3 regions of the Microbacterium sp. SORGH_AS_0862 genome follow, and region 3 is predicted to be linked to each of the others. Evidence: predicted binding sites of a transcription regulator. Region 3 holds the regulator's gene; each other region holds the start of a gene.
What was found. Region 3 encodes HspR, which represses chaperone genes until heat shock. Its sites were predicted from a motif close to AAGTTGAGTCNNNNNGACTCAACTT; they were not measured.
Positions count from the first base shown of each region.

Region 1 (2,258 bases), 1.3 Mb from region 3:
TGCCCCGCAGCTGCTCGGGGACCTCGCCCGCCACGATGGCCTGGGCCAGCCCCTCGACGATCGCGGTCTTTCCGACGCCGGCCTCGCCGATGAGCACGGGATTGTTCTTGGTACGACGGCTCAAGATCTCGATAGTCTGCTCGATCTCGTCCGCCCGGCCGATCACCGGGTCCAGCTCCCCCGCCTCAGCGAGGGAGGTGAGGTCGCGCCCGTAGCGCTCCAGCATCGTCGCGGGCTCGGATGCCGCCGCCTGCTCCGGGGCGCGGTCGCCGCCGGTGACGGTCTCGCGCACGCTCTGCGTGAGCGCCTCCGCGGTCACTCCGGCGCGCGCGAGGATCTGACCTGCGGGCGTGTCCTGCGCGAGGACGAGCGCGAAGAAGAGGTGCTCGGGGTCGATGTACGTCGAGCCGGAGGAACGCGCGACCTGGAACGCGTGGAAGAGAGCGCGCTGCACGGACGTCGTCACCACGGCGCTGTCGACGTCGGCGACATCTGCACTGGCCGGCAGACGCTGCTCGGACTCGCGGACGATGCTCTCGGGGTCCACGCCGAGTCGGGCGATCGCATCGCGCACCTGCTCGACGCGCACGATCTCGCGGAGCACGTGCAAGGCATCGAGCTCGTGCTGGCCACGCGTGAGGGCGAAGCGCCCGGCATCCTGCAGCGTCTCCTGCGTGCGTGCGCTGAGGTAGCGCGACAGGTCGATCGACCGCGCCGCGCGCCCGCGCTCACCTGCGAGGTAGCGCGAGAGGAAGTCGTCGAAAGCGTCGCGGCCCTCGTTGGGGGTGAAATCTTCAGGCATCTGTTCTCCTGATCGGGTTCGGGGTGTCGCTCTGCAAAACGGAGTTGAGCGTCGACACATCAAGTTCAACACGCAGGGAGTGACGATATTCCCACTACGCTCGTCCCAGCGCAGCGGTGAGGAGATCGAGTGAACGAGGTGCTTCGCGGCGCACGCCTGCTGCTCGGCGGGTTCGGGTGGTTCACCCGGCGCCCAGGCCTGATGCTCCTCGGCCTCCTGCCCGCACTGATCGTGAGTGCGGGACTCTCGGCGGCCCTCGTGGCGCTCGCAACGGCCCTGGCCCCGCTCACGGACGCCGTCACGCCGTTCGCCGACGATTGGCCCGCCGCCTGGGCCATCGCGTTGCGCGTCGCGCTCGGCGTCGCGGTCTTCGCCGGCGCACTCCTGCTGGCGGCCACGACGTTCACCGCGCTGACTCTGATCGTGGGCGAACCGTTCTACGACCGGATCTGGCGCAGCGTCGAGATCGCCGATTCGGGCGCCGTCCCCGATTACGACCCGGGTTGGCGAGCGGCCTTCGCCGATGCGACCGGTCTCATCGTGCGCGGCGCGCTCGCGGCTGCGCTCGCTTTCGCGCTCGGCTTCATCCCTCTGATCGGCGGCGTGGTCGGCACGGTGACGGGCGTTCTGCTGTCGGGATGGATCCTCGCGGACGAGCTCTCGGGGCGCGCGTTGACGGCGCGCGGCATCGATCGCCGCGCCCGGCGCCGCCTGCTGCGAACGGCCCGTGGCCGGGCGCTCGGTTTCGGCATCATGACGCAGCTGTGCTTCCTCATCCCGCTCGGAGCGGTGTTCACGATGCCCGCGGCCGTGGTGGGCGCGACCCGTCTCGCAGCGAGCGTGTCGCCGAGCGAGGAGTAGGCCCGCTCAGAGGTGCGGATGCGGTCGGTCCGCACGCAGGCGACCCGGTACTCTGGAGGGAGTCTTCCGAAGGAGTGCCATGTACATCGTGTCCCTGCTGCTGTTTCTGCTCGGGATGTTCGCGTTCGGCATCTCGTTCTCGGTGCCCGGTTTCCAAGCCGTCATCTTCGTCGCAGGCATCCTGCTCATCTCGGCCGCAATGGCGCTGCCGATCCACGTGCGGGCGCGCGCGAAGTAAGTCCGCTCAGGCCCGACCACCGGGAGGGCCGACCACGAGCAGCACCGTGAAGGCCACCGCCACCGCGGCGGCGATCACCACGGCCGACAAGACCGGCCGACGCAGTACGGAGCGCAGCACACGGTCGTGCCATGCCGCATCCCGCGGGTCGGATCCGGCCTGCAGTCGCCATGCACCCCGCAGCCGGCCGGTGCGCGACAGCCAGAGCTCGACGGGCAGTGTCGCGTACGGCACGACCGCGCTGACCAGCGCCAGCGCGAACACCCCGCCGCTCCACCGCTGGTTCTTGCCCACGAGGATCACCGTCGCCCCGTACGACAGGAAGATGAACCCGTGGATGCCGCCACCGATCGTCAC
Region 1 covers NZ_JAUTAY010000001.1:2,747,081-2,749,338, reverse strand. Annotated here, with positions in the region: gene QE377_RS13530 (ATP-dependent Clp protease ATP-binding subunit) at 1-802, opposite strand, end outside; gene QE377_RS13525 (EI24 domain-containing protein) at 932-1,663, shown strand; gene QE377_RS13520 (hypothetical protein) at 1,743-1,901, shown strand; gene QE377_RS13515 (DUF3817 domain-containing protein) at 1,908-2,258, opposite strand, start outside.
Region 1: a site for HspR is predicted at 844-868, ahead of QE377_RS13530 (ATP-dependent Clp protease ATP-binding subunit). Genes of this name have one in related genera too.

Region 2 (2,258 bases), 720 kb from region 3:
GGATGTGGCGGAGGCGGCCGTCGTCGGCATCCCCCGTCCTTCCGGCGGTGAGGATGTCGTGGCCGCGATCGTCACCCGGGAGGGCGCGGTCTTCGACGCGGCAGCGCTGCGGGACTTCGCGCGCACGCACATCACCTCGTACAAGGTGCCCAAGCGGATCGTCGAGGTGCAGGATCTGCCCCGCTCGCAGATCGGCAAGGTGCTGCGCCGCGTCGTCCGCGAGCGTCTCTCGGCCCGCTGAGTCAGGCGCGCGAGAGGGTAACCAGGCCGCGGCGCGAGCTGGACCTCGCGAGCCCCTCCGTCTCGGCGAGACGAAGGGTGCGCGCCGGCAGCGGAGGAAGCTCGGATGCGAGGCCGTCCGCCTGCTTCGCGATGCCCACGAGCAGCGCCAGATCGACCCCCGGTGCGGTGACCTCGAGCCGCGCGTAGTCGCTCGTGGTGCCCCATCGCAGCCGCTCGATCTCGCTCAGCCGAAGCGCGTGCGTCGCCTCGCCGGCGGTGATCCACATCCGGTCGCGTGACACGCGCACGCTCGCTTCGACGGAGCGTCTGCGCAACAGCGCGGTGACGATGAGATAGGCGGGGAAGGCGAAGAGCGCCCCGAGCGCGAGGATCAGCATGCGGGGTCCAAGTCGCTCGACGACGGCGCTGAACATGATGAGCGCCGTGGTGACGAGCGCCCCCGTCACGACGATGGTGGCGATCATCCACACCGTGAGCTCCCGCATCCGCATCGGGATCGCCCGGAAGCGGAGGATGACAGCGTCGCCGTCGTTCTCCCAGGCCAGCGGTACCCGCGGCTGCGCTCGGGTCTTGCCCGGTAGGAGGTTGATGACGCGGCTGAGCAGTGTGATCCAGACCCAGCCGGCGGCAGGGGGCAATGCGAGGAGCAGCCCCGCATAGATCGCGCGCGGTGCGCCGGGCGCGAAGAGCGGCGGAAGGAACTCGATCGATGCGTAGAGGGCCGGTGCGAGGGCGACCGCCACCAGGAGGTGGACGATCGCGCCGGTCGGATGCGGCATGCGCACCGTGAGGTTCACGAACCAGATCCCGCAGAGGGCCCCCGCGATGATCGTCATCAGGAAGGGGAAGAACCCGCCCTCGGTGAGGTATCCGGGCAAGGCTGCCAGGATGCAGGCGGCCGCCCAGATCAGCGGGTTCAGGGCGATCCTCCGCAGCAGCGGCGGTCGTTTCGCCGCCTCGGCGGAGTCGTTCACGCGCCGAGTCTATGAGGTCGCAGGCGGGCCCTAGAGGCGGCTGTGAGAACTAGCACTCGTGGCATGAGAGTGCTAATCTGTGATTGTTGAGTCAAGGGGGCTCAACTTAGGGACTACGGGTCGGATACCACATCCGATCCCGCTCGAGAGGAGACGACTATGGCTGCATACGACTCGCTCCGTGACCTGGAGCGCATGGCGAACACGTTCTTCGACACCGCACGGCGCGGCCCTCGGCAGATGCCGATGGACCTCTACCGCGACGGCGACCACTACGTCCTCACCGCCGACCTGCCGGGCATCGACCCCGGCTCGGTCGACGTCGACATCGACGGCCAGCTGCTCACTATCCGCGCCGAGCGCACGCTGTCGGCCGGCGACGGCGTGACCTGGATCACGCGCGAGCGGACGTCGGGCACCTTCTTGCGTCAGCTGAGCCTCGGTCAGGGACTCGACACCGAGAAGATCTCGGCGAGCTACCGCAACGGTGTGCTGAGTGTCACAATCCCCGTCAGCGAGAAGGCGAAGCCGCGCAAGGTCGAGATCGCCACGGGTGATGACGCCCCCGCGCTGCAGGTCTCGGAGTCGCAGAACTGACGCATCGCGGACAGCAGTAAGGGCCGGTCGGAGAGGCTTCCGACCGGCCCTTGTCCCTTTGCACCAAGAGTGTCCTGCAATCACATGTCGGTAGCTGCCACAGCAAAACAACTACCGTGCGAGCACTCTATAACGGTGAGATAACGGAGCGGAAGAGGTTTCCGTTACCTTTTCGTGATTCTTTGCTGACGCATAGCCGACTGTCGGGTCAGCGGTCGCGGACAGGTGTGATCAGCACCCCGCCGAAGCGCGCCTCGGAGTACTCCCACTCGCGTCCGTCGACCCACACTCGTGCCGAGGCGCAGGGGAGGGACTCGTGCTCGCCGTCCGGCCAGTGCAGCACGAACCCGCCGCCGAAGGAGGCGTTCGATCCGGTGACGCGGGCGCCGTCCGCATCCACGGCGCGAGCCTCGCACTCGTCGCAGAGATACTCGGGGTACCGGT
Region 2 covers NZ_JAUTAY010000001.1:2,156,777-2,159,034, forward strand. Annotated here, with positions in the region: gene QE377_RS10475 (long-chain-fatty-acid--CoA ligase) at 1-241, shown strand, start outside; gene QE377_RS10480 (hypothetical protein) at 243-1,217, opposite strand; gene QE377_RS10485 (Hsp20/alpha crystallin family protein) at 1,377-1,814, shown strand; gene QE377_RS10490 (hypothetical protein) at 2,023-2,258, opposite strand, start outside.
Region 2: a site for HspR is predicted at 1,301-1,325, ahead of QE377_RS10485 (Hsp20/alpha crystallin family protein). Genes of this name have one in related genera too.

Region 3 (2,258 bases):
CACGAGGGTCGCTTCGCCGTCCGCGCGTCCGAGCACGTACACGTTCTCGGGATACGGAGCGCTCCCACCGTAGTCGCGCACGCTCGATGCATCCCGCACGACGTCGATGCGGCCCGAGACGTCCAGCGCCTCGACCACGGCCCCTGTGGTCTCGTCCACCCGCTGCACAACGGTCATCCCGCCGGACGCGACCGTCCGCAGGGTCGTATCCCCGCCGGACGACGCCGCGAGAGTCACGACGGCGTCGGATGGCACTGCTTCGGCTCCCGCCGGCGTCGAGGCGAACGCCGCGTAGTACGCGGCGTTCGGCGTATCCGCGCCGTCTGCGGCGATCGCTGCGGAAGGTACCGACACAGCCGCGAACGACAAGGCGGCAACGAGGATGACGGCGCCGAGGCGCGACAAGGCGGAGCGGAGCACGGTGGGGCCTTTCGTTCGGGAAGCCGTCACCGCTGCTCGTCGAAGATACCGAACGGGAGGCACAAAGGTAAGCCTTACCTTACTAAACCCGGGCTGACGCATGCAAAGACATCGCCCATCGGCGTGCCCTCGAGGCGGACTCAGTCCGCGGGAGGGAGCTCGCGCCGGGGTCTCCAGACCACGATCTCGGTGGAGCGACGCACGCGCGTGCCTGAGCGCAGTGGGACCACGGAGCCCGAGGGCCCGGCGGCGAACACGCGCGCTCCGGGCCGACGATCGAGCTCAGCGCGCATCGCGTTCTCGAGGTCGCGCACGCGGCCGTGAAGCTCCCGTACGCGGTTCTCGAGCTCGATGATGCGGGCGATGGCGGGCAGGCTCATGCCGTCCGCCGACAGGCGCGACACCTCGCGCAGCTGTTCGATGTGACGCACCGAGTACCGGCGCGAGCCGCCCTTCGTGCGTCCGGGCACGACCAGTCCCAGCCGGTCGTACTGCCGCAGGGTCTGCGGGTGCATGCCGGCGAGTTCCGCGGCCGTCGCGATTGCGAACACCGGCGCCTCGTCGTCGATCTCGTTCTCGTCCATCCCGCTCACCTCCTTGCCCCGATCGTCTCGTCGTCCGCAGGTGCCGCATCCGTCTTCGGATGCGGCACCTGCGGATCATTCGTCAGTTGCGCGCCTTGGCCATCAGCTCGGCGCGCGGGTTCTCCTTGGGCTCGAGCTCCTGGAAGCGTTCGAGCGCCTCCTTGGCCGCATCGTCGAGGTGGGCGGGAACCGCCACCTGCACCTCGGCGAGCAGATCGCCCGTGCCCTTCTGCGTGTGGACGCCGCGCCCCTTGACCCGAAGGACCCGGCCCGACGGCGTGCCGGGAGCGACGCGCAGGCGCACCGGGTCGCCACCCAGGGTGGGGACCTCGATCGTCGCGCCGAGCACGGCCTCGGTGAACGTGATCGGGACGGTCAGGCGCAGGTTGAGCCCGTCGCGCGCGAAGACCGGATGCGGACGCACCGAGACCTGCACGACGATGTCGCCGGCCTCGCCGCCGTCGGGCGAGGGACGCCCGCGGCCGCGGAGTCGGATCTTCTGTCCGTCGGCGACACCGGCGGGGATCTTCACCTTGAACGGCTTGCCGTCCTCGCCCTGGAGCGTGATGGTCTCGCCGCCCACGGCCGTCGCGAAATCGAGCGTCGTGCGTGCCGTGACGTCGGCACCCTTGGTGGGTCCACCGAAGCCGCGGTAGCCGCCCGAGGTCTGACCGAAGCGGCCCGATCCGAACGAACTCGATCCGCCCCGGTCGAACATCGTGAAGAAGTCCTCGAAGCCACCCGCGTCGAACTGGCTGCCACCGCGGCCCTGGCCGAAGCGCGAGAACACGTCCTCGAAGCCGCCCGCGCCCGCGCCGCCCGCGGTGAAGCGGGCGCCGGAGCCCATGGCGCGCATCTGGTCGTACTCCTCACGCTGCTCCTTGTCGCTGAGCACGGAGTACGCCTCACTGATCTCCTTGAAGCGCGCCTCGGCCGCCGCATCCCCGGGGTTCGAATCCGGATGGTACTGGCGGGCGAGCTTGCGGTACGTCTTCTTCAGATCGGCATCGGAGACGTCCTTCGCGACGCCGAGCACCGCGTAGAAGTCCTTGTCGAACCAGTCTTGACTGGCCACGTTCTCCTCCTAGTCCGCCGGCACGGCGACCACGACCTTCGCGGGGCGCAGCTCGACGGAGCCGAGTCGGTAACCGACCTCGACCACCTCGAGGATCGTCGCCTCGGTCTGACCGGGTGTCGGCTGCTGGAAGATCGCCTCGTGCTGCTGCGGGTCGAACGCCTCGCCGGCCGCACCGT
Region 3 covers NZ_JAUTAY010000001.1:1,441,755-1,444,012, forward strand. Annotated here, with positions in the region: gene QE377_RS06725 (immunoglobulin domain-containing protein) at 1-450, opposite strand, end outside; gene QE377_RS06730 (heat shock protein transcriptional repressor HspR) at 561-1,004, opposite strand; gene QE377_RS06735 (DnaJ C-terminal domain-containing protein) at 1,087-2,079, opposite strand; gene QE377_RS06740 (nucleotide exchange factor GrpE) at 2,089-2,258, opposite strand, start outside.